4 regions of the Pseudomonas sp. FP603 genome follow, and region 4 is predicted to be linked to each of the others. Evidence: predicted binding sites of a transcription regulator. Region 4 holds the regulator's gene; each other region holds the start of a gene.
The links. Region 4 encodes FliA, which starts transcription of late flagellar genes. Its sites were predicted from a motif close to CTAAAGTTTNNNNNNNNNNNGCCGNTAA; they were not measured.
Positions count from the first base shown of each region.

Region 1: motA (flagellar motor stator protein MotA) is a predicted target of FliA. The motif match lies at 1,838-1,865, and genes of this name have one in related genera.
Region 2: PSH65_RS07125 (methyl-accepting chemotaxis protein) is a predicted target of FliA. The motif match lies at 2,301-2,328, and genes of this name have one in related genera.
Region 3: PSH65_RS30980 (methyl-accepting chemotaxis protein) is a predicted target of FliA. The motif match lies at 4,974-5,001, and genes of this name have one in related genera.

Region 1 is NZ_CP117431.1:6,308,835-6,316,112, forward strand. It holds gene motB (flagellar motor protein MotB) at 1-914, opposite strand, end outside; gene motA (flagellar motor stator protein MotA) at 918-1,769, opposite strand; gene PSH65_RS29165 (HDOD domain-containing protein) at 1,936-3,468, shown strand; gene PSH65_RS29170 (rhodanese-like domain-containing protein) at 3,576-4,391, shown strand; gene asd (archaetidylserine decarboxylase) at 4,411-5,271, shown strand; gene PSH65_RS29180 (molecular chaperone) at 5,399-7,189, shown strand; gene serB (phosphoserine phosphatase SerB) at 7,233-7,278, opposite strand, start outside.
Region 2 is NZ_CP117431.1:1,557,774-1,565,051, forward strand. It holds partial or broken gene PSH65_RS07120 (glycosyltransferase family 4 protein) at 1-56, opposite strand, end outside; gene PSH65_RS07125 (methyl-accepting chemotaxis protein) at 268-2,157, opposite strand; gene PSH65_RS07130 (helicase HerA-like domain-containing protein) at 2,343-3,830, shown strand; gene PSH65_RS07135 (DUF721 domain-containing protein) at 3,949-4,404, opposite strand; gene secA (preprotein translocase subunit SecA) at 4,712-7,278, shown strand, end outside.
Region 3 is NZ_CP117431.1:6,729,755-6,737,032, reverse strand. It holds gene PSH65_RS31000 (PepSY domain-containing protein) at 1-650, opposite strand, end outside; gene PSH65_RS30995 (TonB-dependent siderophore receptor) at 722-3,223, opposite strand; gene PSH65_RS30990 (FecR domain-containing protein) at 3,312-4,325, opposite strand; gene PSH65_RS30985 (sigma-70 family RNA polymerase sigma factor) at 4,325-4,825, opposite strand; gene PSH65_RS30980 (methyl-accepting chemotaxis protein) at 5,118-6,998, shown strand; gene PSH65_RS30975 (SRPBCC family protein) at 7,134-7,278, opposite strand, start outside.
Region 4 is NZ_CP117431.1:5,055,761-5,063,038, forward strand. It holds gene PSH65_RS23350 (chemotaxis protein CheA) at 1-2,099, opposite strand, end outside; gene PSH65_RS23355 (protein phosphatase CheZ) at 2,137-2,925, opposite strand; gene PSH65_RS23360 (chemotaxis response regulator CheY) at 2,948-3,319, opposite strand; gene fliA (RNA polymerase sigma factor FliA) at 3,487-4,227, opposite strand; gene fleN (flagellar synthesis regulator FleN) at 4,224-5,054, opposite strand; gene flhF (flagellar biosynthesis protein FlhF) at 5,171-6,499, opposite strand; gene flhA (flagellar biosynthesis protein FlhA) at 6,511-7,278, opposite strand, start outside.

The DNA of each region.
Region 1 (7,278 bases), 1.3 Mb from region 4:
GCTGGCGGCGCGGGCACTTCGCCTGGGCCACCCTGCCCTTGCGTTGGCACTGGCGCAGGTTCGGCACCTTGCGAACCTTCGATGGCTCGCTGGGCTTTCTTGGTCAGCACGACGATGTCGATGCGACGGTTGACCGGGTTGAACGGGTTCTCCCGGTCGAACAGCGCTGACGAGGCGTAGCCCACGACTCGCGCCACTTGTGAATCCGGGTAGCTGCCGGCGATCAACGCACGGCGAGCCGCGTTGGCGCGGTTGGCCGAGAGCTCCCAGTTGCCGAAGTCGCCGGTGCCCGAGTACGGCTTGGCATCTGTGTGGCCGCTGATGCTGATCTTGTTCGGCACCGCCTTGATGGTGTCGGCCATGGCCAGCAGGATGTCTTCGAAATACGGCTTCAGACGCGCACTGCCGGAGTCGAACATCGGGCGGTTTTCGGCGTCCACTATCTGGATGCGCAAACCGTCCTGAGTGATCTCGAAGAGGATCTGGTCCTTGAACTTCTGCAACTGCGGGTTTTCTTCGACCTTGTTCTGCAGCTCTTGCAGCAGCAATTCCAGGCGTTCCTTCTCGACCAGCTCGGCCATGCCTTCGACCTGTTCAGAGTCGATCGTCACCTTGTCCGGCTGGGGCTGGGATTTCACCTCGGGGTTGAGGGTGTTCTCCGGTGCCAGGGTCGGCGAGCCGCCCAGATCGATGATGTATGGCGTGCCACTTTCGCTAAAACCGACCGGGTCCTTGAAGTAACCGGCGATGGCGATCTTCTGTTCCGGTGTTGCGGTGGACAACAGCCATAGCACCAGGAAGAACGCCATCATCGCCGTTGCGAAGTCCGCGAAGGCGATTTTCCAGGAGCCCCCGTGATGCCCGCCCGCGTACTTTTTGACGCGCTTGATGATTATCGGCTGGTTATTTTCCATGACTTAGCGACCGCGAACCGCTTGTTCCAGCTCAGCGAAGCTAGGACGGTGCGCCGGGTACAGAACCTTGCGACCGAATTCCACCGCCAGCGATGGCGGCATGCCGGAAGCCGAAGCCACCAGCGAGGCCTTGATGGCTTCGTAGACGTTCAGTTCTTCCTTGGCGTCGTGGCCCAGGGCGTGTGCCAGCGGGCCAAAGAAACCGTAGGCCGCGAGAATACCGAAGAAGGTACCTACCAGAGCCGCACCCACGTGCAGGCCAATCATTTTCTGGTCGCTTTCACCCAACGAAGCCATGGTCACCACGATACCCAATACCGCCGCGACGATACCGAAGCCCGGCATGGCATCGGCGATGCCGTTGACGGCGTGGGAGGGGTGATCCAGGTCTTCCTTGAGGCTGGTCAGTTCCATGTCGAACAAGCCTTCAAGCTCATGGGGCGCCATGTTGCCGGAGGACATGATGCGCAGGTAATCGCAGATGTACGCGGTCATGCGGTCATCTTTCAGGACTGCTGGATACTTGGCGAAGATCGGGCTCGCAGCGGCATCTTCGATGTCGCCTTCGATGGCCATCATGCCTTCGCGACGGCTCTTGTTGAGAATCTCGTAAATCAGCCCCAGCACTTCCAGGTAGAAGGTGTGGTTGAAACGCGAACTGAACATGCCCAAGGACTTCTTGAGCACGTGCATCGTCATATGACCGGGGTTGGCCTGCAGGAATGCACCAAGGGCCGCGCCACCGATAATCATCACCTCGAAAGGCTGGATGAGGGCGGCAATCTTGCCGTGGGAAAGCACGTATCCGCCGAGCACGCTCGCGAATACGACGATGATGCCGATAATTTTAGCCATAGGTAGGAGAGCACTTACTGAGTCGGGTTCAAGGTCATATTCGGAAGTTAAAAAATCTCTTCTTCTACTTATCGGCAAAACTGCGCCAGACTATAGCCAGTTCAGGCGAAAAGCTAATTTGACCCGCTCAGGGATAGGGTAAAGCAGACGATGATCGCGTCCAGACATGGCTAACGAAACGAACGTCCCAATGCCAAAACCGACCACGCTCGAAGGCTGGGTCAAGCTTCTCGATGGTGTGCGCCTGCCGGTTCCGCAAGCCAGTCACGACCGGGTCTGCAAAGCCATCCGCGATAGCCGCAGCTCACTGCGCGACATTGCCGAATTGATGCAGGACAGCCCGGCCCTGGCCTTGAGCGTAATTCGCGAAGCCAATCGCCACACCCATGGCAGCATGGCCACGCCGGCTGAAAACCTTGAGGTGGCGATCAATCGCCTCGGTTTGAAACGCACCGAAGAATTGCTCGAGCGCTTGCCCGCCGCCCCCCAATCGGAAATCCCCGCCGCCCTGCGCCAGCTTCAGTTGATCAGCCAGCACGCCACTCAACAGGCCAACGGTTTTTTTGCCAGTCGCCTGGCGCGGTTGTGGCAAGACATCCACTGGGGCAGTCTGCTGTTTCTTTCGCCACTGTGGCCCATGGCGTTGACCCATCCGCAGTTGCTTGAAGAATGGGAGCTGCGGGTCATCCATAAAGGTGAGTCGGCGCGCAAAGTCGAAAAGCAATTGTTCGGCGTGTGTCTGCTGGAAATCTGTCTGGCGCTGGTGGATACCTGGCGTTTGCCGATCTGGGTGCAGCAGGGTTATCGGCTGCTGCGGAGCGAACAACGCGAACTGGTGAAAGTCCTGCGCATCGCGCGTGATAGCGATCACCCGCTGCGCCAACAGAACCGTCTCGACGATGACCCGACGCTGCGCCGCTGGCTTAATCAACCCGCCAACACCGTGCTGCTGGCCAATGGTCTGGCGTTGTCGGCACAACAGGCCTGGGACAGTCCTCACTGTGAACGCTGGCAGTTCCTGACCAGCCTTTACCTGCAAATGTCGATGGATGAGGTGCAACAACAATTGCACCAGCAAGCCGCCAATAGCGCCCGCCAACACGCCATGCCGGACCTCTGGCACCCGGCCGAAGCGCTGATCTGGCCGTCGGGCATCAACCGCATTCACGGCGGTTTGCTGCCAGCCCCGGCACCCACCGCCGAAGACCTGGCGAAGTGGCGTAAACAATGCGCCGAGTTGCTGGTGGAGCCGAGCCGTTTTACCAATGCCATGCACTTGACCACATCGGCCCGAGACGCCCTGGTGGCATGCGGCATGCGACGGGTGATGATTTTGATGGCCGATCGCACGCACGCTAATCTGCGTGTGCACCAGACTGCCGGGCTGCCCAAAGAAGTGGCCGGCCTGAACCTGGTGGTCAGCCAAAGCACCGTACTGCAGCGCCTGCTCGCGCAACAGGCCCAGGTGCGCCTGACGCCAGCCAACAACGCACAATTCTCCGCCCTGTTGCCGGCCAGCCTGCGCTCACAGTTCGGTGGCGAACACCTGCTTCTGCGCTCACTCGTCAACAACGGTCGGGTGATCATGATCGTGGTGGCGGATCAGGGCGGCGGGCCGTTCTCGGAAATCACCGTGCAGGCTTTCGGCAAAACCGCGCAGTGCATCGAAAAGGCCCTGCACAGCTTTAGCCAGCGATAGGACGATCACCGGGCCTGTTTTCAGTTATTTCCTGTGCCGAAATAACTGATAACAGGCCCTCATGACGCTGCGCTACAATCCTCCCCTTTGTGCTCTGGAGACCTCACATGTCTGACTTCTCTGGCTTGGCGCTGGTGATCGAACCGAGCGACCTGCTCCCGCGTCTCGACTCCCGCGAACTGATTCTGGTGGACCTGACCAGCAGCGCCCGCTATGCCGCAGGGCATATCCCCGGGGCACGCTTTGTCGATCCAAAACGCACTCAACTGGGTCAGGCGCCTGCGCCAGGCCTGCTGCCGACCCAAGCCGCGCTTGAAACATTGTTCGGCGAACTGGGGCACAACCCCGATGCGGTCTACGTCGTCTATGACGACGAAGGCGGCGGTTGGGCCGGGCGTTTTATCTGGCTGTTGGATGTTATCGGTCACAACAAGTACCACTACCTCGACGGCGGTCTGACGGCCTGGCTGGCAGAAGGCTCGCCGATGTCGATCCAGATCCCGGCCCCGGTCGGTGGCCCGGTTGCGTTGACCCTGCACGATGAACCCACCGCCACCCGCGAGTACCTGCAAAGTCGTCTCGGTGCCGCCGACCTGGCAATCTGGGACGCACGCGGGCCGCTGGAGTACTCCGGCGAGAAAGTGCTGGCGGCCAAGGGCGGGCACATTCCCGGGGCGGTCAATTTCGAATGGACAGCCGGCATGGATCAGGCGCGCAACCTGCGTATCCGCACCGACATGCCGAAAATCCTGGAACAACTCGGCATTACCAAAGACAAAGAAGTCATTACCCACTGCCAGACTCACCATCGTTCTGGCTTCACGTATCTAGTCGCCAAGTCGCTCGGTTATCCGCGAGTCAAAGGCTACGCCGGCTCCTGGGGCGAATGGGGCAACCATCCCGACACGCCCGTAGAGATTTAAGGTTTTTTAAGGACTGTTAATGAATAAGCGTTTGTTTATCCTCAGCCAATACCTGCTGCCCCACCACTTGCTCTCGCGACTGGCGGGCTGCATTGCCGAATGCCGCGTGCGCTGGTTCAAGAACGCCTTGACCGCCTGGTTCGCCAAGCGTTATCAAGTGGACATGTCCCAGGCGCTGGTCGAAGACCTGACGGCTTACGAGCACTTCAATGCGTTCTTCACTCGTGCCTTGAAAGACGGCGCCCGCCCGCTGGACCAAACCCCAGGCGCGATCCTCAGCCCGGCCGACGGTGCCGTCAGCCAGCTCGGCCCGATCGAACACGGTCGCGTTTTCCAGGCCAAGGGCCACAGCTTCAGCGTGCTGGAATTGCTCGGTGGTGACGCGGCCAACGCAGCGCCATTCATGGGTGGTGATTTCGCCACCATTTACCTGTCGCCCAAGGATTACCACCGCGTGCACATGCCGCTGGCCGGCACCCTGCGCGAGATGGTCTACATCCCCGGCCGCATCTTCTCGGTCAACCAGACCACTGCTGAAAACGTACCGGAGTTGTTCGCGCGCAACGAGCGTGTGGCGTGCATTTTCGATACCGAGCGCGGGCCGATGGCCGTGGTGCTGGTGGGCGCGATGATTGTGGCGTCGATCGAAACTGTCTGGGCCGGGCTGATCACGCCGCCAAAACGCGAGCTGAAAACCTTCCGTTACGACGAAGCGGCTCGTGCGCCGATCCATCTGGAGAAAGGCGCGGAATTGGGTCGCTTCAAACTCGGCTCTACGGCGGTCGTGTTGTTTGGGCCGGATCAAGTGAAATGGGCTGAAGGGCTGGGTGCCCTTTCGCCAGTGCAAATGGGCCAGGGCATCGGCTTGCCAAACGCCTGATCCCTGATACGACCCCACGAACATCTTTCGTGGGGTCGGACATTTCGGTGGTGCTCCTGCTCCGCGTTCATAGCTGCTACAGTCAAGTCATTCACTGCCCATTTCCCGGTCGGAGTTTGTCTACGGCATGAATGAGACCAATCCTGCCCTGCTGCTACGCGCACCGATCCCGACGCAGTCGCGTCTGTCTTTCTGCGAAGCCACGCCTCGCGACCTCAAGCGCTGGATCGCCAACCTGCCCAAAGCCAACCTCGGCGAAACCGCTCGCCAGTTGTATCAAGGCTTGAGCGAACTCAACCAACTGCTCACACCCAGCGACAATCGTCTGCAATTGCTCGAACTGCTGCGGCCCGAGGTGTATTACGTCTGCAAGCACCTGGAACGGCATTTCCTGCATCAGGCGATTGTGCTCGACGAACGCTCGCGCAAGATCGCCAACCTTTGCCAGGCGCTACAGAGCCACTTGGCGATCGGCTACAAGCAAATCGTCATCCGCATCACACCGCGCTTCAGCAAAGACCGTGCGCCGTTGCTAACTCAAGCTTTGCAACGGGCAATTCATTGTTTGAACGGCGCATTGATCCGCGCCACTGAACTCTATTGTCCGGTACCCGAAAATCTGTGGCTCGAGTTACATCAGCTGTACCGGATTGGCTGTCAGTTCCAACTGCAACAGTTGAGCGTGCGCGATGAACTGGCCAACCAGACACAAAGCCTGAGCATCGAGCAAACCTACGTCGTCGCCCTCCTGCTGGGTGCTTCACGCTGCAATCAACTGCGCCAGAACCAGATCGCCCGGCTCGCCGAGGTGCTCGAACCCTGGAGCCAGTGGATCAAGCTGCAACCGGCCAAACCGGACAACGGGCTGTTTGCCATCGCCCCGGATCTCGACACCGGGCCGCGTTACCGCTCCAAATTCCTCGCCGAACAACAGGAGAGCTTGCTAGGAATCGACCCACAACCTCTGGTCGCGGCCATCGAAACCCATCTGCAACAGTCGGCCGACAAGGTATCGCCTTTACCCGTTTCGGCGGGATTGAATCTGGATACGCTGCAACACCTGCATGCTGCCTGGGGTCAGGCCGCCGAGCGCAGTTTTCAGCGTACCGTCGGCCACGGCACGTTGACCCTGTGCGTGGGCATGAGTGCATTGCACTTTTATCTCAGCGGGCAACGCTCGTTCAACGACATCCTGAAGAAACCCGGCGCCCGCCCGGCGCGGTTCTCGGCTACCGACCCGACAAATCGCGACAAAGACCAATGGCACCACGCCTTCGACGCCGCCCCCCATGGCACCGCAGATACGCTGCTGCCCTACGAAGAGATCGAATACCCGCATCTTCAGAACGATGACAGCCACGAGGCATCCGACCGCCAGCAGCATTTCCCGACCTATGTGCTGCCGGTGATCAATCACAGCCCAGGCGGCTATTGCCTGGCTTGGCCCGGCACGGTACCCGCCGAGTTACAGGCTGGCGAAATGGTCGGTATCGAGGATGCTGCCGGTCAAGGCTGGAGCATTGCAGTAGTGCGCTGGATCCGCCAAGTGCGGGGCGGCGGCACGCAGATGGGTATCGCCCAAGTCGCGCCATGCGCCGAACCCTGCGGCCTGCAACTGACGCGCTCCCACGACGAGCACAGCCAGTACTTGCGCGGACTGTTACTGCCCGCCATCAGCGCCATCGACCTGCCGGCCACCCTGCTCACGCCGCGCCTGCCGTTCCAGGAAGGCAATAAGGTGTTGATCAATACCAACGGCGAGGAACACCGGGCCGAGCTGGAGCGTCGGGTGGCGAGCACCAACAGCTTCAATCAGTTTGCCTACCGTACGCTTGAGACAACCAGAAACGAAAACGCCGCGGGGAGCGGCGTTTTCGGGGTAGCGGAAGAGTTTGATTCGTTGTGGAAGTCGCTTTGAGCGTACGTCTGTAAAACCGCGGCCCGCCCAGACAACCTGAAACTCAGAGCTGCCCGTCGCGATCCCGGAAGCCCAGCAGATACAGCACG
Region 2 (7,278 bases), 3.4 Mb from region 4:
CCACCGCTGGCAGGGGCGTAGAACATGGTTATGTCAGCGATATGCACGATGAACATCCCTCCGGGACCGTTGTTCTCCCTTTGGTTGACCTATATGAAGGATAGATGTTCGATTGGGGTTTTGCGGTGGGGATGTCAGCGGGGTTTTGCGGGATTGGCAGACCGTCTTCGCGGCCAAGCCTCGCTCCACAGGTTATGCGCAGTTCAGAATGATGCGCCAATCCCTGTAGGAGCGAGGCTTGCCCGCGAAGAGGCCCGCAAGAGTGACTTAAATACGGAAACTGCCCACCAACTGCTTCAAGCGCGAAGCCTGTTGCTCAAGGTCCGAGCACGCACGCAAGGTCGATTGCAGGTTTTCCACGCCTTCCTGGTTCAAGGTGTTGATTTCGGTGATATCCACGTTGATCGACTCAACCACCGCCGTCTGTTCCTCGGTCGCTGTGGCCACGGACTGGTTCATGCCGTCGATTTCACCGATGCGCAACGTCACGCTGTTCAAGCGTTCACCAGCCAGGTTGGCGATTTCCACGCTGTCCTGACTGTGGCGCTGGCTGTCGCTCATGGTGCTGACGGATTCGCGGGCACCGACTTGCAGCTCCTCGATCATGGTTTGCACCTGTTGCGCCGACTCTTGCGTGCGGTGCGCCAGGTTGCGCACCTCATCGGCCACCACGGCAAAACCACGCCCGGCTTCACCGGCCCGCGCCGCTTCGATCGCCGCGTTAAGCGCCAGCAGGTTGGTTTGCTGGGAGATGCTGGTGATCACTTCGAGAATCTGCCCGATGTTCACGGTTTTGCTGTTCAGCGATTCGATGTTGGTACTCGAGGCGCTGAGCATGCTCGACAGCTGATTCATCGCGGCAATGCTGCGATCCACCACTTGCTGGCCGTCCTCGGCCAGACTGCGCGCGTCGCTGGCCTGGCTTGACGCCTGGGCTGCGTTGCGGGCGATTTCCTGGGCGGCGGCGCCGAGCTGGTTGATTGCCGCGGCGACACTGCTGGTGCGTGAGGCTTGCTGGTCGGAATTGAACATCGACGAATTCGAGGCGGCCACCACACGCAGAGCCACTTCGTTGACTTGGCCGGTGGCCGAGGACACTTCGCGGATCGACGTATGAACCCGTTCCACGAAACGGTTGAACGCCGTGCCAAGGATGCCGAATTCGTCCTGATTCTGGATGGTCAGGCGCTTGGTCAGGTCGCCTTCACCGTCGGCGATGTCTTCCATGGCGCGGGTCATGAGGTGCAGCGGCTGGATCAGGATGCGGATCAGCATGCCGAGCAAGGCGATGATGATTGCCACGGCAATGAGGGTTGCGACGACCGCCGAGGCGCGAAATTCGCTGAGCATCGAGAAGGCTTTGTCCTTGTCCACCGACAGACCGATGTACCAATTGACCGAGGACAGGCCTTTGATTGGGGTGAACGTGACGATGCGGGTCTTGCCGTCGACGTCGATTTCACTGAGTTCGCTGCTGATGCGCGGGGTGTTTTTTGGGTACGCCTCGCTCAGGGACTTCATCGCCAGGGCTTTGTCCGGGTGAACCAGGATCTTGCCGTCGGCGCTGACCAGGAACGCATAGCCCATACCGTCGAAGTCCAGCGCGTTGAGGCTGTCGGCGATCACCTGCAAGCTCAGGTCGCCACCGACCACGCCGATACTTTGACCGTCCTTGAGCACACTGTTGACGATGGAAATGACCAGTTGGCCGGAAGCGAGATCGATGTACGGTTCGGTCAGTGCCGAGCCGCCGGTGCTTTGGGCACTCTTGTACCAAGGCCGGGCGCGAGGGTCATAGCCATCAGGCATTTTGCTGTCTGGGCGGATGATGAAGGTGCCATCCTTGTTGCCCAGATAGGCGCCCATGAAGGTCGAGGTCACCGCCTTCTGCTCAAGTAGCGAGGAGACGTTGCCGATGTCAGCGTTCAGTGCGACGTTTTGTGACAGGTTTTCGATCAGCAAGCTGCGTCCGGCCAGCCAGGTCTGGATATTGTTGGCCGTCACGCTGCCCATTTCTTGCAGATAGTTGTCCAGGTCTTCGCGAATGGCGTTGCGCTGCAAATAGTCGTTGTACAGTGTGAACGAGGCGAAGGCAGCAATAACGATGAGGGCGGCGGCAAGCAGTATTTTATGGCTGAAGCGCAGATTTTTATTCATGGCTTGGGGGTCCGCTAAAGTCTTAATGTCCAGGGCGTGCTTTTATAAAGGCGCGCAAAATGGGCAGTGTTGAAAGTAAGCTGATATTTCCACTGCTCCTTAGGGAATTACCGACGCTATTTTTCAGTCTGGTCTCTCGCTTGTTATCGGCCATGAAGGATCAAAGATTAACCATGGGTGACAAAATGCCTGACTCATCGCAACTCGTTATCGGCGCCGATCTCACGGGCCAGTCCATCGCCCAGGCCATGCGCCTGGCCAACCGTCATGGCCTGGTAGCGGGCGCTACCGGGACCGGTAAAACCGTCACCTTGCAGCGCCTGGCCGAAGCCTTCAGCGATGCCGGTGTGGCGGTGTTCGCGGCGGATATCAAAGGCGACCTGTGCGGCCTGGGCGCTGCCGGCAACCCTCAAGGCAAGGTCGCGGACCGGATCGCCGGGATGCCCTGGCTGAACCATAAGCCTCAGGCGTATCCGGTGACCTTGTGGGACATTAACGGTCAGTCCGGTCATCCACTGCGCACCACCTTGAGCGAAATGGGCCCGTTGCTGCTCGGCAGCCTGCTGGAACTGACCGACAGTCAGCAGTCGGCACTTTATGCCGCGTTCAAGGTGGCCGACCGCGAAGGGTTGTTGCTGCTGGATTTGAAGGATTTGAAGGCGCTGCTCAATCACCTGCGCGACAACCCCGAATTGCTGGGGGATGACGCCGCGTTGATGACCACCGGTTCCAGCCAGGCGCTGTTGCGCCGTTTGGCGACGCTGGAACAGCAGGGCGCCGAAGCGTTGTTCGGCGAACCGGCGCTGCAACTCGAAGACATGTTGCAACCGGCCCTGGATGGTCGCGGGCGCATTCACTTGCTCGATGCCAGTCGTCTGGTGCATGAAGCGCCGAAGGTCTATGCGACGTTCCTGCTCTGGCTGCTGGCCGAACTGTTCGAGCAATTGCCGGAGCGTGGTGATGCCGAGAAACCGCTGCTGGCGCTGTTTTTCGACGAAGCGCACTTGTTGTTCGCCGGTACGCCCAAGGCGTTGCAGGAGCGTTTGGAACAGGTAGTGCGACTGATCCGCTCGAAAGGCGTGGGGGTATATTTCGTTACCCAATCACCGGGCGACTTGCCCGATGATGTGCTGGCTCAACTGGGCCTGCGCATTCAGCACGGTTTGCGCGCGTTTACTGCCAAAGAACAGAAATCCCTGCGCGCCGTGGCCGAGGGCTTCCGGCCGAACCCGGCATTTGACGCCTTGTCAGTATTGACGGAGCTGGGGATCGGCGAGGCGCTGGTCGGCACCCTGCAAGACAAGGGCACGCCGGGGATGGTCCAGCGTGTATTGGTTGCACCGCCGCAATCGCGGATCGGGCCGTTGACCGAGACCGAACGCACCGTGCTGATCGCCGGTTCGCCGTTCAAGGGGCGTTACGACAAACCGGTCGATCGCGAATCAGCTTATGAAGTGCTGATGGGGCGTAAAGGGCTGGCGCCGGATCCTGAAGCAGCGCCGGGCAAACCTGCACCTGAAGAGCCGAGTTTCACCGACAAGGCCGGGGAACTCCTCGGCACGGCGGCAGGCCAGGCATTGAAATCAGCTATGCGACAGGCGGCAAATCAATTGGGCCGACAATTGGTACGCGGGTTGATGGGCTCATTGCTCGGCGGCAGCAAACGCCGCTGACAAGTGGGTAATCAAAATGTGGGAGCGAGCCTGCTCGCGATTGCGGCCGGACATTCAACACATGTGTTGACTGATACACCGCTATCGCGAGCAGGCTCGCTCCCACATTGGTTTTATGTCAGGTTTTGGGTTTGGCGTGCGCCGCCAGGCGTTCGAGGGCCGCCCGCAGGTTCGGGTCGGTAATCCCGTCAGCCGTTGCCTGAATGGTCGCCGCCGCATCGGTCGACAAATTTATCGTATGCCCCGCAGCCCCTTGCTGAACGGTAGGCGGCTGAACCTTGAACAGGATCCGCGTCAGGCTGGCGAACTCGTCGAACAGCTGTAACTGCCGTTGCAGACGCTTTTGCTGATAGCGCAGGCGGGTGGCCCAGTGGCCGTCGGTGACAATCAGCAATAAACTGCCTTCACGCCACGACGCCACATGGCAATGCTCGCGGGCAGCCGGCTGCAACTGGCTTTCCACCAGGCGTTGTAAATGACCCAGGCGTTGAGCGTGGCCAAAGATGGCTTTCAGCGGTTTGGCTTCGCGAAGCAGAACGGCGGGTGCTCTGGCCGTGAGAGGGCGAAATGCCATGATCAGACACCTGAAGTAACAGAGCGGCCATGGTAACAGAAAGCATCCGCTGCCCCCGACCCATTGCTTTGTGAGCGCTTTACTCATTAAATCAACGAGTAACTTGTGCCCTCGATGGGTTGAAGTTCAGCAAAAAGCCCTTATTTTAAGTGAGCCCCGTCACAGCGCAGTGCATGCATCGTGGAACAACGCCACTTTCCTCACCATCGTTTCCGGGTAGAATGCTCGTTCGCATGCGGCCATGAGGGCTGCACGGGCGACTCACGGGGCCGCCCTCCATCCCTTTAGTGTGGAAGATCCTGCCGATATGTTTGCGCCTTTGTTAAAGAAACTTTTTGGAAGCAAGAACGAGCGTGAAGTCAAACGCATGCTCAAGACGGTGCAGCTCGTCAATGCCTTCGAAGAGCAAATGGTAGCCCTTTCGGACGATCAATTGCGTGCCAAGACCGACGAGTTCAAGGCCCGCCTCGCCAAAGGGGAATCCCTCGACAAACTGCTGCCAGAAGCCTTTGCGGTCGCCCGCGAAGCCGGCAAGCGCGTCATGGGTATGCGCCACTTCGATGTCCAGCTGATCGGCGGCATGACCTTGCATGAAGGCATGATCGCGGAAATGCGTACCGGTGAAGGCAAGACCCTGGTGGCGACACTGGGTGTTTACCTCAACGCGCTGTCCGGCAAGGGCGTGCACGTTGTGACGGTGAACGACTACCTGGCCCGCCGTGACGCCAACTGGATGCGTCCGCTCTACGAATTCCTCGGCATGACGGTCGGCGTGGTCACCCCATTCCAGCCGCCGGAAGAGAAGCGCGCCGCTTACGCCGCCGACATCACCTACGGCACCAACAACGAATTCGGTTTCGACTACCTGCGCGACAACATGGCGTTCAGCATGGAAGAAAAATTCCAGCGCGAACTCAATTTTGCCGTGATCGACGAAGTCGACTCCATCCTCATCGACGAAGCCCGTACCCCGCTGATCATCTCTGGTCAGGCCGAGGACAGCTCCAAGCTGTACATCGAGATCAACAAACTGATCCCGCAGCTGCAATTGCACGTCGAAGAAGTCGAAGGCGAAGTCACCAAGGCTGGCCACTACACCGTGGACGAGAAGACCCGTCAGGTCGAACTCAACGAAGCCGGTCACCAGTTCATCGAAGACATGCTGACCCGCGTCGGCCTGCTGGCTGAAGGCGAGAGCCTGTACTCGGCGCATAACCTCGGTCTGCTGACCCACGTTTATGCCGGCCTGCGTGCGCACAAACTGTTCAATCGCAACGTCGAATACATCGTGCAGGACGGTCAGGTCGTGCTGGTCGACGAACACACCGGCCGCACCATGCCGGGTCGCCGTTTGTCCGAAGGCCTGCACCAGGCCATCGAAGCCAAGGAAAACCTGAATATCCAGGCCGAGAGCCAGACACTGGCGTCGACCACGTTCCAGAACTACTTCCGTCTGTACAACAAGCTGTCCGGCATGACCGGTACCGCAGACACCGAAGCGTTCGAGTTCCACCAGATCTACGGTCTGCAGGTCATGGTGATTCCGCCGAACAAACCGTTGGCGCGTAAAGACTACAACGACCTGGTGTTCCTGACCGCCGAAGAGAAATACGCGGCGATCATCAACGACATCAAGGAGTGCATGACTCAGGGCCGTCCGGTGCTGGTGGGTACCGCCACCATCGAAACGTCCGAGCACATGTCCAGCCTGCTCGTGAAGGAAGGCATCGAACACAAGGTTCTGAACGCCAAGTTCCACGAAAAAGAAGCCGAAATCATTGCTCAGGCCGGTCGTCCGGGCGCACTGACCATCGCCACCAACATGGCCGGTCGTGGTACCGACATTCTGTTGGGCGGTAACTGGGAAGTGGAAGTCGCTTCGCTGGAAAACCCGACCCCTGAGCAGATTGCCCAGATCAAGGCCGACTGGCAGAAGCGTCACCAGCAAGTGCTGGAGTCGGGCGGCTTGCAGGTGATCGCTTCCGAGCGTCACGAATCGCGCCGTATCGACAACCAGTTGCGCGGTCGTGCCGGTCGTCAGGGCGACGCCGGTTCCAGCCGTTTCTACCTGTCGCTGGAAGACAGCCTGATGCGCATCTTCGCCTCTGACCGGGTGAAGAACTTCATGAAGGCGCTGGGCATGCAGTCCGGTGAAGCGATCGAGCACCGCATGGTGACCAACGCCATCGAGAAGGCTCAGCGCAAGGTTGAAGGTCGTAACTTCGACATTCGTAAACAGCTGCTCGAGTTCGACGACGTCAACAACGAACAACGTAAAGTGATCTATCACATGCGTAACAGTTTGTTGGCCGCTGACAACATTGGCGAAACCATCGCCGATTTCCGTCAGGACGTGCTCAACGCAACCGTCAGCGCGCACATTCCACCGCAATCGCTGCCAGAGCAGTGGGACGTGGCCGGTCTGGAAGCGGCGCTGCAGAGCGACTTCGGTGTGGCGTTGCCGATCCAGCAATGGCTGGACGAAGACGATCACCTGTATGAAGAAACCCTGCGCGAGAAGCTGATGAACGAGCTGATCGCCGCGTACAACGAGAAAGAAGACCAGGCCGGTGCCGAAGCACTGCGCACCTTCGAGAAGCAAATCGTTCTGCGCGTACTGGACGACCTGTGGAAAGACCACCTGTCGACCATGGATCACCTGCGTCACGGCATCCACTTGCGTGGTTATGCGCAGAAGAACCCGAAACAGGAATACAAGCGCGAGTCCTTCACCTTGTTCTCCGAGTTGTTGGATTCGATCAAGCGCGACTCGATCCGTGTGCTGTCGCACGTTCAGGTTCGCCGCGAAGACCCGATCGAAGAAGAAGCTCGCCTGCGTCAGGAAGCCGAAGCACTGGCTGCGCGCATGCAGTT
Region 3 (7,278 bases), 1.7 Mb from region 4:
ATCGGCAACAGCAATAACCAAAGCCACAATCCCCCCGCCCGATGCAGATCGAAATTCAACCGATAGGCATGCCCACCCTTGATCTTCCAGGCCGTCGACCACTTCTTCCAGAACGGTTTCCCGCGTGGAAGCGTCAGCCAAAGCGCAATGAAACAATCGACAACCCAAGCGATTGCGACCAGTCCCATTAACAACAAACCCCAGTTATCCGGCAGGACCAGGTTGTAGTGAAACTCAAGAATGAAGGGGATGAAGTTCTCCCGCTGCAAACAGCATTCTCCCCAGAACCGCTGACCTTTCTGCTCGCCATTGACCGGGTCCAGATAGAACACCTGATTGGGTTCGGCAAAAGGTTTTCCGGTCGCAGGGTCATTGCGTGGTACCGCAGCCAGCAATGCGGTATGACCCGGTTCTGACGGGTACTCCATGTACCAGACTTGCAGCCTCGGATGCTCCGCTTGCAGCTTGTCGACCAAGGCACCAGGTGGCAAACGCTGACCTTCGGCAGACGCTGAATAAAACCCCGGATTGAGCCACTCATCCAGCTCATGATTGAACGCCAGAATGCTGCCCGTAAGCCCCGCCATCAACAGAAACAACGCGGTCGCCAAACCAATATAGCGATGAAGTAAAACCAGGAATGTACGCATGGGATTTTCCTGCAGAGACGACAAAGCCAGCCTCTGGATTCAGGTGCTGGCTTTGTCGTAATAACGAGTGATTAGAACTGGTAGCTCACGGTAGCGGCGACGTTGCGCTCTTCACCCAGGTAGCAGAAGTTCAGGCTGGCACAGGAGGCCACGTAAGACTCGTTGGTCAGGTTGTTCGCATTCAGGCGTACGTCCACGCCCTTCAAACCCACCTTGCCCAGGTCATAGCCGACAGATGCATCGAACAGCGTGTAGGACGGCACCTTCAGGGTGTTTTCCGCATCGGCCCAGCTGTAGCCGACATAACGCACGCCACCGCCCAGACGCAGGCCATCAAGCGCTGCGCTGTCGAACTTGTAGTCCGCCCACACCGAGGCCATATGGCGTGGTGCCTGAGTCGGCGAGTTGCCCTTGTTTTCGATCACGTCGGTGTCGGTGCTCAGCGTACTGATCATCGACTTCGAATACTCGATGTCGGTGAAGGTGTAGCTGCCGAGCACTTTCAGGTTATCGGTCAGCTGCATGTGCGCTTCCAGCTCAAGACCCTGGGAGCGGACGGCGCCGACAGCGCGATAGAAGTTTTCCTGCGGCAATTTGGTCGCCAGGTTTTCCTGATCGATGCGGAACAGCGACGCCGTGAACAAGTTGTCGGTGCCCGGCGGCTGGTATTTCAGCCCCACTTCCCACTGGGTGCCATCGGTCGGTGCCAAGGGATTGCCGGCGCTGTCCGCGTAGGAATTCGGGTTGAACGACTCGGAGTAGCTGATGTACGGCGCAACACCGTTATCGAACAGGTACAAGGCCCCGGCTCGGCCCGTCAGTTTGGTGCGTTCGTCACTGATTTCCGTGCCTACAGGGCGTCCCGCTTCAGCCAGCCGATTTTCATCGGAGGTTTCAACCCAGTCCTGACGCAGACCCAAAGAGAAGCGCCACTTATCCATCTCGATCAGGTCTTGCAGGTAGACGCCGGTCTGTTCCAGGCGACGCAGATAGCTGGTCGGGCTGTAGAAGTCGATGGCCGAATTGCCGTACACCGGATTGAACGCATCGATCGGCGCAAGACCGCCACTGGTCCAGTCGACCACCGTTTTGCGTCGCTGGTAGTCCGCGCCCATCAGCACCGTATGTTTGGTTGCGCCGGTGAAGAATTCGGCTTGCAGCATGTTATCGACGATGAACGCGTGGAGCTTTTCGTCGCCGCCAGTGTAATAGCGGTTCAACTCGTTACTGGTGGGTGTGGTCCAGCCATAGGCGTAAACCTGATCGATCTTCACCTTGGAATCGAGATAGCGGAAGTTCTGCCGCGCGGTAAAGACGTCGTTGAAGCGATGTTCGAACTGATAACCGAAGGACTGTTGATCACGCTGGAAACCATCAATGCCCGGCTCGCCTTCGAAGAAGTTTGGAGAGATCCGATTGCCATTGCGCTGATGGATGGTGCCGTCGGCCGGGACGCCGCCGTGATAGCCGCCGTCGGGATCGTGTTGCAGATAAGCTTGCAGCGTCAGCGAGGTATCTTCGGTGAAGTCGATGCTCACCGTCGGTGCCAGGGCGAAGCGCTTTTCCTTGTTGTGGTCGAACTGCGTGTCGGACTGATCCGCCAACCCTATCAGACGATAGGCAATACGCTTGTCGTCATCCACCGGTCCGCTGAAGTCGAAACCCATGCCGCGTTGGCCTTGAGTGCCCACCGTGGCTTGAACCTGATGATAGGGCTCATACAACGGTTTCTTGCTGGTCAACGCCACCAGCCCGCCCGGCGAACTACGACCGTAGAGCACCGACGATGGCCCTTTGAGAATATCGACTCGCTCGAGGAAATACGGGTCCACCTGCATGGTGCTGTAGGTGCCGCTGTCGCCCATGGACTTGAGGCCGTCGAGATAGATGTTATCCACCGACCCGTCGTTGAAACCGCGCATCGCTACGTAGTCATAACGGTGGGTTGCGCCGTAAGGGTTGGTCAGCACGCCGGGGGTGTAGCGCATCGCCTGGGACACGGTTTGCGAGCCTTGGTCGTCCATTTGCTCTCGGGTCACCACGGACACGCTTTGCGAGGTTTCCAGCAGCGCGGTGCTGGTCTTGGTCGCGATCTGGCTGTGCGTTGCGTTGTAGCCCTCCATGCTGCCCAGCGCGTTACCTAGGGCGAAGCCTTTGATGTCGGTGGCAGGAAGTGCCAGGGCTTTGGTTTCAGCGACGGGTCGCAGCACATAGCTGCTGCCATCCTGACTGACGGCCACAAGCCCTGTGCCATTGAGCAAATGGCTCAACGCTTGATCCGCCGAATAGTCGCCCTGTAATCCCGGTGACTGGAGGCCCTGGGTTTGAGCCGGAGTCGTCGACAGCGTGATGCCCGCCTGACGCGCGAATTGGTTGAGCACATCGCTCAAGGAGCCGGCGGCAATGTTGTAGCGGTGGCTACTCGCTTCGCTGCCCTGTGCTGCGACGCCCAGTGTCGGCAGCAGGCCGACACCCAATGCGGTCGAGAACAGTGTCGCGCGGATGGCGTGGCGCAAGACGCCTGATTCCGCAGCGAAATGGAGAGGGTTCTTACTGATGGCGCGCACAGTCATTGTAGGTTTCCGTAGGAAGTCGCTGAAGGCAGAGTTGAAGTGCTTACTGACTAAGCCGGACTTGTTCGGAAAACCCGCCAAAAATAATTCAGGCCTGTCGCTCCAGCGTCACCCACCAGCGAGTGCGATAGCGCAGTTGTACCGGCAGGGTGTGCGGCAGGATGGCCAGCAGCTTGTCGGTGTCTTCGAGACGGAAAACTCCTGACAGCCGCAAGTGGGCAATGTCCGCTGCGCAGGTCAGGTAACCGGGCCGGTAACGTCCGACTTCATGAATAAAGTCCCCGAGGCGCATGTTGCGGGTGACGATCAGGCCGTCCACCCAGGCGCCGGCATCCATGTCCTGCGGCGGTGCCAACTGCGCTCGATTGCGATTGATCAGATAGCTCTGCCCGGTCTGCACTTGAATCGGCAGGCCTCCGGCAGCCAGTGGCGAATGGATTGCGACCATGCCGCTGGTGACGCTGAGTCGCGTGCAGTCGGTGTCCTGACGAACGATGAAGCGTGCAGCCACGCCTTCGAACACGCCGTTGCGGCTTTGCACCCGCAACGGTTGATCAAACGAAGAGCCCTCGTTCGCCCCGCCGCACGTTACGATGATCTCGCCGCGAGTCAGTTTGATCAGGCGCCGCGGCGCGGTGTAGTCCAGATCCACCGCGGTGGCGGTGTTGAGCTCCAGGCGTGTGCCATCCGGCAATTGGAAACCTCGTCGTTCGCCCGTGGCGGTGGCGAAGTCGGCGGTCCACTGTTGCCAGCCGATCACGTCCCTTCCCAGCCATGCCGCCGAACCCATCAGCAATGTGCCCGACAACAGTTTCAACGCCTGACGCCGTCCGAGTCCCTGTGCGCTGTTTTCTAAAGTATTGAAGGCGACTTGAGCGCCGGGCACCGCGCGCAAATTACGGCTCAACTCGGCTTGCAAGGACTGCACCCGTTGCCAGGCCAGTTCGTGTTCATGGTGTTCTGCCCGCCAGGCATCGCATTGCTGGCGCAGTCTGGAATTGGTCGCGTTGTTGCGCAGGCGCAGCAACCAATGGATGGCTTGTTTGACCACCTGCTGATGCGGCGCGCCGCGGCGATTCAGCGCTGAGTTATCCACAGGCATCACGCTTCATACCGCAGCACGTAACAGTGATACAGCGCGTCGGCCACATAACGTTCCACAGAACGCAGGGACAATCCCATGTGTTCGGCGATCTGCTTGTGGGTAAGTCCTTCGCACTGTGCCAGCAGAAACGCCTGACGCACTTTCGGCTTCAGGCCTTCAAGCAGGCGGGCGATGCTTTCCAGCAATTCGAGCACCAATGCCCGTGCCTCGGCGCTCGGGGTTTCGGCCTCGGGCAAATGGGCGATGGTTTCCAGGTACGCGCGCTCGATTTCCTCACGGCGCCAGTGGTCGATCACCAAGCCGCGGGCGATGGTTCGCAGAAAAGCACGAGGAGCCTTGAGCTCCAGGCGTTCGGTTCTTTGCAGCAGACGAACGAACGTGTCCTGGGCCAGGTCCGCTGCATCGGCCGCATTGCCCAATCGAGCGCGCAGCCACGTGTTGAGCCATCCGTGATGACTGCTGTAGAGCGCCTGTACTGCAAACTCAGGTGAGGACATGAACGCGACAGCCCGACGTCACAAATGATAATTAGTCGCATTGTCATTAAGGGTCAGAAAATTTGCAACTGCCGTTCGAGCAACCGTCAGCAAAACTCTGCTACTCGGGCGCTCTAGCACACCGTTCGGCGGGTATCTGACGAAATCCCTAAGATTTCTCCCACTCGTGCCGACAAGACTGGTGAGACATGCGTGCACCAAAGTAGAGCGGCCCCAGAATGCCGTCTGCGCGGTTACATGGAATGTTGCAACCCGGAACGCCTCCCCACTTTTTGCATAGAAGTCCCATGAAATGAATCTCAAGTTCAGCCATAAAATCCTGTTGGCCGCTTCAGGCGTCGTGGTGCTGGCTTTTGCGTTGTTCACTTTGTACAACGACTATCTGCAGCGAAACACCATTCGGCAAAACCTCGAGTCCTCCATTGAACAAGCCGGCGACCTCACCGGCAGCAGCGTGCAGAACTGGATGAGCGGCCGCGTGCTGGTCCTGGAAAACCTCGCGCAGAACGTCGCTCATCAAGGCGCCAATGCCGATCTGCCGGGACTGGTCGATCAACCCGCCCTCACCTCGAACTTCCAGTTCACCTACGTCGGGCAGGCCAATGGTGTGTTTACCCAGCGCCCTGACGCGAAGATGCCGGACGGCTACGATCCGCGTCAGCGCCCTTGGTACAAACAAGCCGTGGTCGCCGACAAGACCATGCTGACCCCGCCTTACATGGCTGCGGTCGGCGGGTTGGTGGTGACCATCGCCATGCCGGTGAAAAAGAGTGGCGAACTGCTGGGCGTGGTCGGCGGCGACCTGAGTCTGGAAACCCTGGTGAAGATCATCAACTCGGTGGACTTCGGTGGCATCGGCCACGCGTTCCTCGTCAGCGCCGACGGTCAGGTGATCGTCAGCCCGGACAAGGATCACGTAATGAAGAACCTGAAAGACATCTATCCGGGTTCCAGTGTCCGCATCGAAAGAGGCATCCAGGAAGTAGAGCTGAATAAGCAGGACCGCATTCTCTCGTTCACCCCGGTGAGTGGTTTACCGAACGCCGAGTGGTACATCGGTCTGTCGATTGACAAGACCAAGGCCTACGCACCACTGAGCCAATTCCGCACCTCGGCGTTGATCGCGATGTTCATCGCCGTGACCGCCATTGCGGTGCTGCTGAGCCTGCTGATCAACGTGTTGATGCGTCCGCTGACCACGATGGGCCGCGCAATGCAGGACATTGCTCAGGGCGAGGGCGACCTGACGCGTCGTCTGGTGGTAGAAAACAAAGATGAATTCGGCGAGTTGGGCGGCTCCTTCAACCAGTTCGTGGAGCGGATTCACGCGTCGATTTGCGAAGTGTCCTCGGCGACCCGTCAGGTTCATGACCTGTCGCAACGGGTGATGGCATCCTCCAACGCTTCGATCGTCGGCTCCGACGAACAAAGCGCCCGCACCAACAGCGTCGCAGCGGCGATCAACCAATTGGGCGCCGCCACCCAGGAAATCGCCCGCAACGCAGCCGATGCTTCGCAACACGCCAGCGGCGCGAGCGAGCAGGCTGATGACGGCCGTCAGGTGGTGGAAAAAACCATCCTGGCCATGACTGAGCTGTCACAAAAAATCAGCCTGTCCTGCACGCAGATTGAAACCCTGAACGCGAGCACCGACAACATCGGTCACATTCTCGATGTGATCAAAGGCATCTCCCAGCAGACCAATTTGCTGGCGCTCAACGCAGCCATCGAAGCGGCCCGCGCCGGTGAGGCCGGTCGTGGTTTTGCGGTGGTGGCGGACGAGGTGCGTAACCTGGCTCATCGCACCCAGGAATCGGCGGAAGAGATCCACAAAATGATCAGCTCGCTGCAGATCGGTTCTCGCGAAGCGGTGACTACGATGAACGCCAGTCAGGTGTCCAGCGAGCAAAGCGTCGAAGTGGCGAACCAGGCTGGCCTACGTTTGGTCAGCGTGACCCAGCGCATCGGCGAAATCGACGGCATGAACCAATCGGTGGCCGCGGCGACCGAAGAGCAGACCGCCGTGGTGGAAACCCTCAACGTAGATGTTAACCAGATCAACCTGCTGAACCAGCAGAGCGTGGCCAACCTCAATGAAACATTGAAGGATTGCGATGCGTTGTCGCAGCAGGCCAATCGGTTGAAGCAGTTGGTTGATAGTTTCAAGATCTGATCAGGGGCAGTTGAACCGCGTTATCGTTCAATCGCGGGCAAGCCCGCTCCCACAGGTGATGTGTGTACGACACAAACCATGTGGGAGCGGGCTTGCCCGCGATAGCGGTAGATCAGTCACCGCCGAACCAAAGCCTTACACAAACAGCTTCAACACATTCCCCATCGCATCATCGGCAAACCCCTGAACGAAAGCCTTGAACCCCGGCAGGGCTTCGGCGCCGCCCTGGGCCGGTTCGGCGATGATGGTCCAGGTCGCCCGCGACTTGCTCGCCCCCATG
Region 4 (7,278 bases):
TGGCCCACCAACTGATCGACGACGAAGCCGATCCGCTGGGTGCCCACCGAAAGGATCACCACATGGCCCTCGCGCTGCTCTTCGTGAGCGGCGGAGCTGACCAGCCAGCGTTTGAGGTAGAACAGAGGCAGCGCCTTGTCCCGCACGATCACCACTTCCTGGCCGTCCACCACGTTGGTGCGTGACAGGTCGAGGTGGAAGATCTCGTTGACGTTCACCAGCGGGAACGCGAACGCCTGGTTGCCGAGCATGACCATCAGCGTCGGCATGATCGCCAGGGTCAACGGGACCTTGATGACGATCTTCGAGCCTTTGCCCTTGGTCGAGTAGATATTGATGGTGCCGTTGAGCTGGGCGATCTTGGTTTTCACCACGTCCATGCCCACGCCACGACCGGACACGTCGGAAATCTCGGTCTTGGTCGAGAAACCCGGAGCGAAGATCAGGTTGAAGCAATCGGACTCGCTGAGACGGTCCGCCGCATCCTTGTCCATCAGGCCTTTCTTCACGGCGATACCGCGCAGAACATCGGCGTCCATACCCTTGCCGTCATCGGAGATGGACAGCAGGATGTGGTCGCCTTCCTGTTCAGCGGACAGGATCACCTTGCCGCTGCGGGGCTTGCCCATCGCTTCGCGATCAGCCGGCTCTTCGATACCGTGGTCGACCGAGTTGCGCACCAAGTGGACCAGCGGGTCGGCCAGGGCCTCGACGAGGTTCTTGTCGAGGTCGGTTTCTTCGCCGACCAACTCCAGGTTGATCTCTTTCTTGAGCTGGCGAGCCAGGTCGCGAACCAGACGCGGGAAGCGCCCGAAGACTTTCTTGATCGGTTGCATCCGAGTCTTCATGACCGCGGTCTGCAGGTCGGCCGTGACCACGTCGAGGTTCGACACGGCCTTGGACATGGCTTCATCACCGCTGTTGAGGCCCAGACGGACCAGACGGTTACGCACCAGTACCAACTCGCCGACCATGTTCATGATTTCGTCGAGACGCGCGGTATCGACCCGCACGGTGGTCTCGGCTTCGCTGGCCGGTTTTTCTGGTGGCGGCGCGGCCGGGGCACGGGCAGGAGCCGGTGCAGCAGCGGCGGCCGGTTTCGCCGATTCGACTTTTGGCTCGGGCGCTTTGGCCACAGGTTTCGCAGCCGGTGCTGGCGCCTTGGCGACAGGAGCAGAAATCACTGCGCCAGTGCCAACCTCGGTGAACTTGCCTTTGCCATGCAATTCGTCGAGCAGCGATTCGAACTCATGATCGGAGATCAGATCGTCGCCGGCCGCTTTAGCGGTTGGCGCAGCCGGGGTCGGAGCCGAAGCAATCGCCGACTCCAATGCATCGACGGCAAAGTTGCCTTTGCCGTGCAACTGATCGAGCAGTGCCTCGAACTCGTCGTCGGTGATGTCGGAGCTGTCGCCTGCCGCTTTCGGGGCAGCCGGTGTGGTAGGCGCTGCGACCACGGCATCGGCGGCGAACTGGCCTTTGCCGTGCAATTGATCGAGCAACGACTCGAACTCGGCATCGGTGATTTCGTCGCTGGCAGCCGCATCGGTGGCAGGCAGCGGAGCAACCGCGGGAGCTTCGGCCTGGGCCTTGACGGCGTTCAGCGAGTCCAGCAGTTGTTCGAATTCGTTATCGGTAATGTCGCCTGAATCGCTTTCAGCGGCAGGCTCTTGCACCGCTTCAGCAACAGGCGCCGCTTCGTCGGCAGTTTGCGGCTCGGCCAGACGGGCAAGAGCAGCCAGCAATTCAGGCGTGGCAGCCGTGATCGGGCTGCGCTCGCGGACTTCGCTGAACATGCTGTTCACCGCGTCCAGTGCTTCGAGAACCACGTCCATCAGTTCCGAGTCGACGCGTCGTTCACCCTTGCGCAGGATGTCGAACACGTTCTCGGCGATGTGACAGCACTCCACCAGCTCGTTGAGCTGGAGGAAGCCGGCGCCCCCTTTTACAGTGTGAAAACCGCGAAAAATTGCATTGAGCAAGTCCGCATCATCCGGTCGGCTTTCCAGCTCGACCAGCTGTTCGGATAGTTGCTCTAGAATCTCGCCGGCCTCAACCAGGAAATCCTGAAGGATCTCTTCATCGGCGCCGAAGCTCATTAAGGGGGTGCTCCTACAGGTCTAAAAACCCAGAAAACTAAAATCCAAGACTGGATAGCAAATCGTCCACATCGTCCTGACCGGACACAACATCTTCTCTTTTATCGGCATGAATCTGCGGACCTTCACCCTGCGAGAGATGTTTTTGTGGATCTTTTTCAGCCAGCATCGCTTCACGGTCATGTTCGATACCCGCAAAGCGGTCTACCTGACTGGCCATGAGCACGAGCTTGAGCAGATTGCTTTCAACTTCGGTGACCAATTGGGTCACGCGCTTGATCACCTGACCGGTGAGGTCCTGGTAATCCTGGGCCAGCAGAATGTCGTTGAGGTTGCTCGACACGACGCGGTTGTCTTCGCTGCTGCGTGTCAGGAAACCGTCGACCCGCCGGGCCAGTTCGCGGAACTCTTCAGCCCCGACTTCGCGACGCATGAACCGTCCCCAATCCGTGCTCAGTGCCTGAGCTTCGTCGCTCAGGCTGTTGATCAGCGGCGTGGCGTTTTCCACCAGGTCCATGGTGCGGTTGGCCGCGGCCTCGGTCAGCTTGACCACATAACCCAGGCGCTCGGTGGCATCCGTGATCTGAGACACTTCCTCGGCTTGCGGCATGTGCGGGTCAATCTGGAAATTGACGATCGCGCTATGCAGCTCGCGGGTGAGCTTGCCAACTTCCTGGTACAGGCCGCGGTCACGGGTCTGGTTGAGCTCATGGATCAGTTGCACAGCGTCGCCGAACCTGCCTTTTTCAAGGCTATCGACCAGTTCGACCGCGTGTTTTTTCAGGGTCGACTCGAAATCGCCCTGTGAAGATTCTTTATGCTCCATAGCTCCCCCGTGGCGCAGTACATCAACCGATGCGTTCGAAAATCTTCTCGATTTTTTCTTTCAACGCCTGGGCTGTGAAGGGTTTGACCACATAGCCGTTAACACCGGCCTGGGCCGCTTCGATGATTTGCTCGCGCTTGGCTTCAGCGGTCACCATCAGCACCGGCAGGTGCTTGAGCTTTTCATCGGCGCGCACGTGACGCAGCAGATCGATACCGGTCATGCCAGGCATGTTCCAGTCCGTTACCAGAAAGTCGATGCTCCCGCTGTTGAGAACCGGAATGGCAGTGATGCCATCATCAGCCTCGACCGTGTTGGTGAACCCAAGGTCACGCAACAGGTTTTTTATGATCCGCCGCATCGTTGAGAAGTCATCAACGATGAGGATTTTCATGTTCTTGTCCAATTCGACCTCCAAGCAGTCTTAAACGCGCCCAGCACCTGGACGCGCCATTTCAATCAATCCGGCAAAGCACTCAATGACTGTCTGGAGCACAACAGATCGAGACCGGCGCAGTTCAACACCACACCAGCTCCATTCGCAGTGTCCCCACACTGCCTTCAGCGCGCTCGCCACTCCCCCAAACGCCCCCGCAAACGGGCCGCGCACTGGCTGTGTAACTGGCTGACCCGCGATTCGCTGACCCCCAGGACCTCGCCGATTTCCTTGAGATTCAACTCTTCGTCGTAGTACAGCGCCAACACCAGTCGCTCACGCTCCGGCAAATTGGCAATCGCGTCCGCCAGCGCCGCCTGGAAGCGTTCATCTTCCAGATCGCGTGACGGCTCGAGATGAGCACTGGCGCCATCCTCATGCAGCCCTTCGTGTTCGCCGTCCTGCAACAGATCGTCGAAACTGAATAACCGGCTGCCCAAGGTGTCGTTCAAAATCCCGTAATAATCGTCGAGACTCAATTGGAGTTCGGCCGCAACTTCGTGATCTTTAGCGTCACGGCCGGTTTTAGCTTCAATCGAGCGAATCGCGTCGCTGACCATGCGGGTATTGCGGTGAACCGAACGTGGCGCCCAGTCCCCCTTGCGCACTTCATCGAGCATCGCGCCGCGGATTCGAATGCCCGCGTACGTCTCGAAACTCGCGCCTTTGCTGGCGTCGTATTTGGTTGATACTTCAAGCAGGCCGATCATCCCGGCCTGGATCAGGTCTTCGACCTGGACGCTGGCCGGCAAACGCGCCAGCAAGTGGTAGGCAATGCGTTTGACCAGTGGCGCGTAACGCTCGATCAGCTCGTACTGCGCGTCACGTGCCGACTTCTTGTAGAGGTTGTAGCCACTGGCTGTCATAGGACGGGTCCTGCGGTCTGTTGCACGAGGCGCTCGACGAAAAACTCCAGGTGCCCACGCGGGTTGGCCGGCAGCGGCCAGGTATCGACCTTCTGCGCAATGGCCTTGAACGCCAGGGCGCACTTGGAACGGGGAAAGGCTTCATAGACGGCGCGCTGCTTCTGCACAGCCTTGCGCACGCTTTCGTCGTAAGGCACCGCACCGACGTATTGTAAGGCGACGTCGAGGAAGCGATCCGTGACCTTGGTCAACTTGGCAAACAGATTGCGGCCTTCCTGCGGGCTCTGCGCCATGTTGGCCAGAACGCGGAAACGGTTCATGCCGTAGTCGCGGTTCAGCAGTTTGATCAGCGCGTAGGCGTCGGTGATCGAGGTCGGCTCGTCGCACACCACCAGCAAGACTTCCTGCGCGGCGCGGACGAAACTGACTACCGAGTCACCAATGCCCGCAGCGGTGTCGATCACCAATACGTCGAGGTTGTCGCCGATATCGCTGAAGGCCTGGATCAGGCCGGCATGTTGGGCCGGGCTCAGATGAACCATGCTCTGGGTGCCGGACGCGGCCGGGACGATGCGGATACCGCCGGGCCCTTGCAACAGCACGTCGCGCAGCTCGCAGCGGCCTTCGATCACGTCGGCCAGGGTACGTTTGGGTGTCAGTCCTAGCAGGACGTCGACGTTCGCCAGCCCCAGATCGGCGTCCAACAGCATGACGCGCCGGCCGAGCTCAGCTAGAGCCAGGGACAAGTTCACTGACACGTTAGTCTTCCCGACGCCACCTTTGCCGCCGGTCACCGCGATCACCTGTACGGGATGCATGCTGCCCATGTTATTTCTTTACCTTGTCTTGCATAGACGGAGGCCACATTACTGGCTGCGCGTTCAGCGACTGAACAATGCATGGCAGACCATCGATGTAGGTACAAAAAATGTTCATTAATACCTCAGCCAACCTGCTTGGTCGGGCTGTGGTAAATATCAGCGAACATATCAGCCATGGCTTCTTCGCTGGGTTCTTCCTGCATTTGCACGCTAACGGCGCGACTGACCAACTGATGACGACGCGGCAGATGCAAATCATCCGGGATCCGCGGGCCATCGGTCAGGTAAGCCACCGGCAGTTCATGACTGATGGCCAGGCTCAACACCTCGCCCAAGCTTGCCGTTTCATCCAGTTTAGTCAGGATGCAGCCGGCAAGGCCGCAACGTTTGTAACTGTGGTAAGCGGCGGTTAGAACCTGTTTCTGGCTAGTGGTTGCCAAGACCAGATAATTTTTTGATTTGATGCCACGTCCGGCCAGGCTTTCGAGCTGCATGCGCAGTGCCGGATCGCTGGCCTGCAGGCCGGCGGTATCGATCAGCACCACGCGTTTGCGCAGCAAGGGCTCCAACGCCTGGACCAGGGATTGGCCCGGATCGACATGGGTGACCGACACGTTGAGGATGCGGCCCAGAGTCTTGAGCTGTTCCTGAGCACCGATGCGATAGCTGTCCATGCTCACCAGCGCGATGTTCTGCGCGCCGTACTTGAGCACGTAACGAGCGGCAAGCTTGGCCAGCGTGGTGGTCTTGCCCATGCCGGCCGGGCCGACCATTGCAATCACGCCGCCCTCTTCCAGCGGCTCGACTTCCGGAGTCGCGATCATCCGCGCCAGGTGCGCGAGCAACATGCGCCAGGCCTGGCGGGGTTCTTCAATATCGGTAATCAGCGCCAGCAGATCGCGCGACAACGGGCCGGACAGGCCGATGCGTTGCAGGCGACGCCAGAGGTTGGCCTGAGCCGGACGACTGCCTTGCAGCTGATTCCAGGCCAGCGAGCCGAGTTGAACTTCCATCAGCTCACGCAGGCTGTTGAGCTCGAAACGCATCGAATCGAATGCACGCGGGTCGACGCCACCGGAGACTGGCGCAGGGACCGGGGCTGCACGACGAGGTTCGGCGTAGGTCGGTTCGACCAGCGGTTCGGCGGCGGTCAACGGCAGGCCGGCGAACAACTGGCGATTGGTGCTCTTGTCGCTCTCGCCATCGCCACGCAGGCTCAGTTCAGCCTGGGCGGTGACGATTCGCGACTGGGTCTTGCGCAGCTCGTCCTCGAGTTCCATGTTCGGAACACGCGGGGCCAACGCCGACAGTTTGTAATCCAGGGCAGCCGTCAGCTCGACACCGCCGGCGATCCGGCGGTTGCCAATAATGGCGGCATCGGCGCCCAGCTCATCACGAACCAGTTTCATGGCCTGACGCATATCGGCGGCGAAAAAACGCTTAACTTGCATAAACCACTACCTCAGCCGTTGGGCCCTACTGTCGCAACGATGGTCACTTGCTTGTTGTCAGGGATTTCCTGGTAAGCCAACACATGCAAACCCGGGACTGCCAGTCGGCCGAATCGCGAGAGCATCGCGCGAACCGGACCGGCCACCAGCAGAATCACCGGTTGACCTTGCATTTCCTGACGCTGCGCCGCTTCGATCAACGAACGTTGCAGTTTCTCTGCCATGCTTGGCTCCAGCAGAACGCCCTCTTCCGAGCCTTGTCCTGCCTTCTGAAGACTATTGAGCAATATTTGTTCCAACCTTGGCTCCAAGGTGATCACAGGCAGCTCCGACTCAGTGCCTACAATGCTTTGAACGATTGCACGGGATACGCCGACGCGCACCGCGGCCACCAAAGCGGCAGTATCTTGACTCTTGGCGGCGTTGTTCGCGATGGCTTCGGCGATGCTGCGAATGTCCCGTACCGGCACCTGTTCAGCCAGCAATGCCTGCAAGACCTTGAGCAGCTGCGACAGCGAAACCACCCCCGGCACCAGCTCTTCGGCCAGTTTCGGTGAGCTTTTGGCCAGCAATTGCATGAGTTGCTGGACTTCTTCGTGGCCAATCAGCTCGCTGGAGTGCTTGTACAAAATCTGGTTCAAGTGGGTCGCCACTACCGTACTGGCATCGACCACGGTGTAGCCCAGGGATTGCGCCTGGGCGCGCTGGCTGATTTCAATCCAGACCGCCTCCAGACCAAAAGCCGGATCTTTGGCGGTAATGCCATTGAGCGTGCCGTA